2 regions of the Aestuarierythrobacter aquiaggeris genome follow, and region 1 is predicted to be linked to the other one. Evidence: predicted binding sites of a transcription regulator. Region 1 holds the regulator's gene; the other holds the start of a gene.
The links. The regulator LexA, encoded in region 1, represses DNA repair genes until DNA is damaged. The targets are predictions, from matches to a motif close to GTTCCNCNCTTGTTCT.

Region 1 (4,164 bases):
CACTTTCGAACCCGGCTCGTGTCAGCAACCAGCTGATCGGCATAGCGAGGCCAGCTTATGTGCCCATATATGCCGGCGCAATGGCACAGCTCGGCACGGGACACACCCTGATCGTATCGGGTGATGAAGGTCTGGACGAACTTAGTCTCGCCGGCGGAAACGAAATGGCAGACGTCAGTGGCAACGATTTCGAAATGAAGCGCATGGATGCAGCTGAGGCCGGGCTGCAACGCGCACCGGTCGAAGCGATCCGTGGCGGCGATGCCGCCCATAATGCGGCCGCACTGCGCGCTTTGCTCATGGGTGCACCGGGTCCGTACCGTGATGCCGTTCTGTTTAACGCCGCCGCTGCATTGATGGTGGCAGGCGAAGTGCAAAGCTGGCCCGATGGTGTCGAAGAGGCTGCCGAAGCGCTGGACAAGGGGCTCGCCAACACTCTTCTCGATTGCTGGATCAAGTCGGTCAAATGAACAAACTCGAAGAAATCTGCGCAACCAAACGCTCCGAAGTAGCGATCAGGAAACGGCTGCTTTCGCGTGCCGGTCTGGAACAGCAAGCTGGTGAGCAGGGGCAACCGCGCGGCTTCACCGCTGCGCTTGCCGCCGCATCCCGCAGCGGCTTCGGTTTGATCGCCGAGATCAAGCAAGCGTCACCCTCCAAAGGCCTTATCCGGGAGGATTTCGACCCCGCTGGTCACGCCGCAAGCTATGAGCGTGGCGGTGCAGCCTGCCTGTCGGTTCTAACGGATTCGCAATACTTTCAAGGGCATGAAGATTATCTGATCGAAGCCCGCAAGGCTTGCAGTCTTCCGGTTCTGCGGAAAGATTTCATGGTGGACCCATGGCAAGTTGTCGAATCCAGGGCAATTGGTGCGGATGCCATCCTGATTATCGTCGCTGCGCTGGACGATGACCAAATGCGCGAGATTGAGTGCGCTGCAACAGAAGCTGGAATGGATGTTCTTGTCGAAGTCCACGACGCGGCTGAAATGGAACGTGCTGCAAAGCTCGAAACGCGTTTGATCGGCGTGAACAACCGTAATTTGAAGACATTCGAAACTGATTTGACGATTACGGAAAAACTTGCATCGCTGGCACCTGAAGGCACCATTCTGGTCGGTGAGAGCGGGATATCGAACAATGCGGATCTCCTTCGGTTGTCAGGATCCGGGGTCCGCTGTTTTCTTGTTGGGGAAAGTTTGATGCGGCATCAGGATCTCGAAACCGCAACCCGCGCTTTGCTGGCATCATGAGCAGGCTCACCCACCTCGATGCCTCCGGCAATGCGCGCATGGTCGATGTCGGCGGCAAGGCCGAGACATTGCGGAGCGCTGTTGCCGAAGGCAGGATCGATATGTCCGATAAGGCACTATCTGCAATTACCGATGGCGACGCGCCGAAGGGCGACGTGCTGGCAGCCGCCCGTATCGCCGGTATCATGGCTGCAAAAGATACTGCTCGCCTCATACCCCTGTGCCATCCGCTCGCGCTGGATTCTGTCGTGATCGATTTCCGTTCGGACGAGCGCGGGATTATCGTCGCGGCCACCGTGAAGCTGACCGGCAAAACAGGCGTCGAAATGGAAGCTTTGACAGCAACATCGATCGCATTACTCACAATTTACGACATGGTGAAAGCGGTCGATAAATCCATGACGATCGGCAACCTTCGGCTGTGCGATAAAACCGGCGGCAAATCGGGCGACTGGCACAGAAGCGGCTAGTTCGCTCAGAATAATCAGCATTGTGCCCCGTCCGCTTGACACTTTTCAAAATGTTGCTTACTTGTTCCTCATTCGTTCACTAGCTGACCTGTTTGCGTCAGGGTGCGGATATTGATGCGGGCAACCAGGGAGCGACCCGATTATGCTGACTGCCAAACAGCACGAATTAATCCGTTTTATTCAGTTACGGCTTGAAGAAACGGGCATTTCGCCATCTTTCGAGGAGATGAAGGATGCGCTGGATCTCAAGTCAAAATCAGGTGTGCACCGTCTGATTTCGGCGCTCGAGGAACGGGGCTTTATCCGGCGGCTACCCAACCGTGCGCGCGCTCTGGAAGTTTTGAAACAGCCAGAGGATGCGAGTGCGGGGCAAGCGGGATCGGTTGCAGCAAATGATGTGATCGGACGCAAGATTGTGCCGCCGTTGGCCAATCGGCCGCAGCCTGCAAATGATGTGATCGAGATACCACTCCATGGCCGGATTGCGGCGGGGGCCCCGATCGAAGCGTTTGAAGATCATACGAGCCTTCCTGTTCCTGCTGCTCTGCTCGGCCCTGGTGAGCATTATGCGTTGGAAGTTTCAGGCGATTCAATGATCGAAGCGGGTATTTTCGATGGTGATTTCGCGCTGGTGAAACGCACCGATACAGCGCGCGACGGCGAAATCGTTGTCGCTCTGGTCGATAACACCGAAGCCACGTTGAAATATCTGCGTAAGGAAGGTGGCAAAATCTGTCTTGACCCGGCCAACTCCTCCTACTCGCCGCAAATTTACGAACCCGGGCAAGTGGAAGTTCAGGGCAAGCTGGCGGGATTGCTCCGCCGCTATCACTAAAGGTACCGTTTTGTGTCGGTGGCCGCGTCAGGCCTGCTGGCCGGCAGTCTTTGGCTTGATTAGCGTTTGCCCGGTTCCCAGGGTTGCCACCAACCGTGTCGGCCCTGCGTGTCGCTGACCCGGTCGATGCGTTGTTTTCCCAGAAAGAGGGCTAATCCGCCCGATTGTGCCAGGGTCCTGCGATCGGCCTTGAGCCATTTGGGCTGGCAACTGCGGGGAAGAAAGCGGTCTGCAACCACGATATCGGATGCCTCGCAAGCAGCGGCCAATGCGCTCTCTTCAACTAGGTCCTTGCTTCTGGCCATCAGAATTGACCACGCTTTACCCTCTCTCACGATGGTGATCGTGCAAAAATCTCTGCTGCACCGCGCCCCAGGCCAGCGATCGAGAGCGATAATCTGGCCCGAAAGACCTGCCATTTCCTGAAGGTTATCGCTGGCATAACTGCTTCGACTATCGCGCAGCATCAGCAGTATATCCCCTTCCCCTGCGATCCCGACATGGCGCCCATCACTCGACACCAGCACATCCGGGGCCGACAAGTTGAATACCCCGATTGCACCCGCCAAAACGGGGAAAAGCCCGTACAGTCGTCCCTTCCCCCTCCACAGGGCAAGCCATAGCGATCCCGCCAAAAACAGCGCAAATAGGCCCGTGCCCATATGCGGCGCCAGTTTAACCGCGCCGGGTTGTGCGGAAGTGAAGTGGGCAATAGCCAGCATCAGATCGAGCGATTTACCCGCTAGCCACCAAAACGGGGCGCCAATCCCTGCAATGTCTAAAGTGAGGGCAATCGCGATAAGCGGCATAGAGACAAAGGTTGTCAGCGGAATAGCGATTACGTTGGCAAGTGCGCCGTAAAGCCCGGCCCGATGAAAATGGAACATGACGATTGGCATCAACGCTATTTCGATCACCAACCCGGTGACAAGCAACATAAACGCCCGCCGCCCGGTTCGCGAGATCCAACGCTCCTCACGAGGGGCAAGGAATTGCCTGACAGGTTCCGAATTGTGAAGTGCGATGATCGCGATGACTGCTGAAAAGCTCATTTGAAAGCTCGGCCCCACCAGCGTTTCCGGCCACAGAAGCAGCACAAACAGTGCGGCAACCGATACCATTCGCAGTGAAAGCGGTTCACGCCCCATCGCCAATGCGATGAGGATCAGGACAGCTCCGACGCAGCTTCTGATTGTCGGTACCTCCGATCCAGTCAGAAGCGTGTACCCGATGCCGGCCAATGCCGCGAAGGCCGCCGCAGCAAGCGGCAACCGCACCCTCAGCGCCAACCATGGCCAAAGCGCCAGCAGGGTTATGGCCACATAATATGCGCCGGCGATCACGGCGCTGACGTGCAAACCGCTGATGGAAAGCAGGTGTGTAAGCCCGGCATCGCGCATGGCTTCTTCATCGGCATTTGAAATTGCTCCCCGGTCACCTGACGCGAAAGCTGCAGCGATCGACCCGGCCGAGCCATCCAGATTGCGCCGCACATGCGCGGACAGAAACCGCTGAAGGGGGGCCAGAAGGCCGCTCTCGTCCGCCCTTTGCCTGACCTCGACTTCTCCGAGAACGCTTCCCGTTGCGGCAAACCCGGCAAACCAGGC
Region 2 (4,164 bases), 210 kb from region 1:
AAGGTTTGCTGCTGATGACCAATGACGGCGAGCTCAAGCGCGCCATGGAATTGCCGTCCACCGGGATGCCGCGCAGATATCGTGCCCGCACATTCGGCGGAATTACGCAGGCGCAGCTGGAAGAACTGATTCACGGGATCACAATCGATGGTGTCCGCTACGGCCAGATCGATGCCAATCTTGAACGCGGTGCGGGCGCGAACCAGTGGGTCGAAATGACCCTGACCGAAGGTAAAAACCGCGAGGTTCGCCGCGTTCTGGAGCATTTTGGGCTGGAAGTGTCCCGCCTGATGCGGCTTGAATACGGGCCGTTCAAACTGGGCAATCTGGCGCGCGGTGCGGCGGTCGAAGTGGCGCAGGTCGAAGTCGAGCGGATGCGCAAGGAGCTGGTCAAGAAGAACCTGCGCAAATGAGAGTAATTGCGGGTGACTGGCGCGGACGCAAATTGATCGCTCCCAAAGGCGTGGCCACGCGCCCGACCGCTGACAGAACGCGCGAAACGCTGTTCAATATGCTCGCCAGCCGGGTGGGCAGTTTTAATGATATGACGGTCGCGGATCTGTTTGCAGGATCGGGGGCGCTGGGCCTGGAGGCGCTGTCACGCGGCGCAGGTTCATGCCTGTTTGTGGAAAATGATGGCGAAGCGCTAAAAGCGTTGAAAACCAATGTTGCGGTATTGGGCGCAGATCGCAGGGCTATCGTCCAGTCGGGATCTGTTATGTCATTGGGGCCGACCAAAGTGCCGCATGACCTGATTTTGCTGGACCCGCCCTACCACACCGGCGCGGGCATCGTGGCGCTTGACCGCCTGATCAGGCTGGGCTGGATCGGGCCGCAAACGCTGATCGCGGTGGAAACCGCGTTTAATGAAGATGTCGCAGTGAGCGGCCTTGGTGCCGAAACCGAACGCAAAGTTGGCAAAGCCAAGATCACATTGCTGCGACCCGAGTGAATTATTCCTGCGGGGGATAACGCTCGAACGCGGCAAGTTCGTGCGCGGTTTCCATCCACGGTAACCGCTCTGCCGTTTGGACCTGTATTTGAGCAGGCAGATTTTCCGGCTCGTCGAGCGTGCCGGTTTGTACATCCACCAGACCCGGCAGCATTTCGTCATTGGTATAAAACAGACCCGTCCCGCATTGGATGCAGAAATGTCGCCGGGCATGTTCGGATGAAGCAAATACGGCCGCGTCGCCGCCAATCGCAAGCTGGTCCAGTGTCATCATGGCCCAGCCCACCATCGGCGCACCAGCGCTGCGGCGGCAATCGCGGCAATGGCACAAAGCGTGGTTTAACACCTCGCCCATGATTTCATAACGAATCGCGCCGCAATGGCACCCGCCGGTCATCATGATTCGTGTCCCCGCAAATGAATTATCGGACATAGTTGCCACGCGGCAGCGCCTGTTTGCAAATGGCGATACCGCGTTTTGACCGGCCTACTTCTGGCTGGCAGGTTTGCCGGGCCAGTAATCCAGTTCGCGGTTACCCCAGTTCAATCCTGCGGAGCGCGGGTTGATGCAGCCATCGGATTTGTCTTTTGTGCACACGGCATATTCCTGATCGCCGATCCGGATCATGGTGGCTTGCCCTTTTGCGTTACGCTGCGTCACCTCGGCCTTTGGTTCCATGTGATCATCGGCCAATGCGGGCGAAACGGCGGCGACAGCCAAACCTGAAGCGGCCAGCGCGATTAGGAATTTTCTCATCTTAAGTCTCCGGATAAAGCGAACGCATTGCTGATTGAACGCTGCAGCGGGTGCCGGGTTCCGCGCGGGGCCGTGCCAGTGGCACAAACCCTTGCCGCGGGCATATTCGTTCCCTAACTGTTCACTCAGCCCATGACTGACAAAAACACCCTGCCCGTCCCGACCGGACTGCCCGGCCGCGATACTGCCCCGCCCTATGCCGCGATGCTCAACGATCCGCAGCGCGAAGCAGTGCTGACCACCGAAGGGCCGGTTTTGATGCTGGCGGGTGCCGGTACGGGCAAGACCGCGGCGCTGACTTCTCGGATGGCACATCTGATTGCCATGCGGCTGGCATGGCCCAGCGAAATTCTGTGCGTGACATTTACGAACAAGGCCGCGCGCGAAATGCGTGAACGGGTCGGCAAACATATTGGTGAAGCTGTCGAGGGTATGCCCTGGCTTGGCACGTTCCATTCGATCGGCGCCAAGATGCTGCGCCGCCATGCAGAACTGGTCGGCCTGAAAAGCAATTACACGATTATCGACACTGACGATCAGCTACGACTGCTGAAACAGCTGATCCGCGACAATGATCTGGACGAAAAACGGTGGCCGCCGCGTCAGCTGGCCGGTCTGATCGACCGCTGGAAGAACCGCGGGCTCAACCCCGGCGATCTCGATGCAGCGGAAAACGAAGCATATGCGGACGGCCGCGGCAAACAGATGTACCAGATCTATCAGGACCGCCTCAAGGCGCTCAACGCCTGCGATTTCGGCGACCTTCTGCTCCACATGCTCAATATATTCCGCCAGCATGATGACGTGCTGGGACAATACCAGAAACGCTTCAAATATATTCTGGTCGATGAATACCAGGACACCAATCAGGTCCAGTATCTGTGGCTCCGCCTGCTCGCGCAATCTCGCAAGAATATCTGTGTGGTGGGTGATGACGATCAGTCGATCTATTCCTGGCGCGGCGCGGAAGTTGCCAATATCCTGCGCTTCGACCGTGATTTTCCCGGAGCGAAAGTCGTAAAGCTGGAACAGAATTACCGTTCCACGCCCGACATCCTTGCTGCAGCTTCGGGCCTGATCAACGCCAACAGCCAACGGCTGGGCAAGACGCTGTGGACCCGGGTCAGCGGCGGCGACAAGGTCCGCGTCATCGGCGTCTGGGACGGCCCCGAGGAAGCGCGCCGCGTTGCCGAAGAAATCGAACGGCTGGAACGCGAAGGTGCGTCGCTGAATGAAATCGCAATTCTGGTCCGCGCCCAATACCAGACCCGCGAATTCGAAGACCGTTTCATTCAGGTCGGCCTCAATTACCGCATCGTTGGCGGTTTCCGCTTTTACGAGCGCGCCGAAATCCGCGATGCGCTCGCCTATTTGCGCGTTATCGCACAGCCCGCCGACGATCTGGCGTTCGAGCGGATTTATAACCAGCCCAAGCGCGGATTGGGGGCAAAAACGCTGGAGTCGATGCACCGCCATGCGCGGGCGACAAATATGCCGCTGGCTGCGGCATCGCTCGATCTGGCTGATAGTGACGAATTGCCGAAACGGGCAAGCAGTACGATCGGCAATCTTATGCGCCAGTTTCTGCAATGGGGCGAAATGGCGCAGGCGGTAACACCGGCAAATCTGCTGCGAACGGTCATGGACGAAAGCGGCTATACCGAGATGCTCGAAAAAGAACGCAGTCCCGAAGCTGCCGGCCGGATCGAAAACCTTTCAGAGCTTGCCCGCGCCATGGAAGAATACGAAACTTTGGGCGACTTTCTTGAACATGTCGCTCTGGTGATGGACAACGAGGGATCGGCGGAAGATGAAAAAATCACCATCATGACCATTCACGCCGCCAAGGGGCTGGAGTTTGACAACATATTTCTGGTTGGCTGGGAAGAAGGTGTGTTCCCCAGCCAACGCTCGCTTGATGAAGGCGGTCTGGCCAGTCTGGAGGAAGAGCGGCGGCTTGCTTATGTGGCGATCACACGGGCAAAACGGCATTGCACGATCCTGTACGCCGCCAACCGGCGCATTTACGGCCAATGGACCAGTTCGATACCCTCGCGTTTTATCGACGAATTGCCGGACGATCATGTTGAAAAGGAAACCACCATGTCCGGCGGTGCGTCGCTTTGGCGGGCAAATTGGTCCGAGAGTGATGACCCGTTCGCTCATGTGTCAAAAGCTGCGCCCGACCGCGGCAAGCAGCGCGGGCCCGGCTGGCAGCGCGCATTATCGACAGGGTACGACACCAAACCAAAGCGAATTGCAGAAACCGGCCGCAGCGCTGCCAGCTTCGCTGCAAAACCGCGCAGCGACATTGTGCTGGGTGCGCGCGTGTTCCACGACAAATTCGGTTACGGCACGGTAATCAGCCAGGAAGGCAACAAGCTGGAGATAAATTTCGAGGCAACCGGCGTAAAACGCGTGATCGACAGCTTCGTCGAAAATGCGGCCTGAGAGC

Region 2: a site for LexA is predicted at 1,818-1,833, ahead of WFP06_RS05490 (ATP-dependent helicase). Genes of this name have one in related genera too.

What each region holds. Positions count from the first base shown of each region.
Region 1 is NZ_JBANRL010000001.1:1,333,256-1,337,419, reverse strand. Features, by position in the region: gene trpD (anthranilate phosphoribosyltransferase) at 1-470, shown strand, start outside; gene trpC (indole-3-glycerol phosphate synthase TrpC) at 467-1,252, shown strand; gene moaC (cyclic pyranopterin monophosphate synthase MoaC) at 1,249-1,722, shown strand; gene lexA (transcriptional repressor LexA) at 1,865-2,557, shown strand; gene WFP06_RS06485 (ComEC/Rec2 family competence protein) at 2,617-4,164, opposite strand, start outside.
Region 2 is NZ_JBANRL010000001.1:1,127,843-1,132,006, reverse strand. Features, by position in the region: gene WFP06_RS05510 (pseudouridine synthase) at 1-413, shown strand, start outside; gene rsmD (16S rRNA (guanine(966)-N(2))-methyltransferase RsmD) at 410-952, shown strand; gene WFP06_RS05500 (GFA family protein) at 954-1,385, opposite strand; gene WFP06_RS05495 (hypothetical protein) at 1,440-1,709, opposite strand; gene WFP06_RS05490 (ATP-dependent helicase) at 1,842-4,160, shown strand.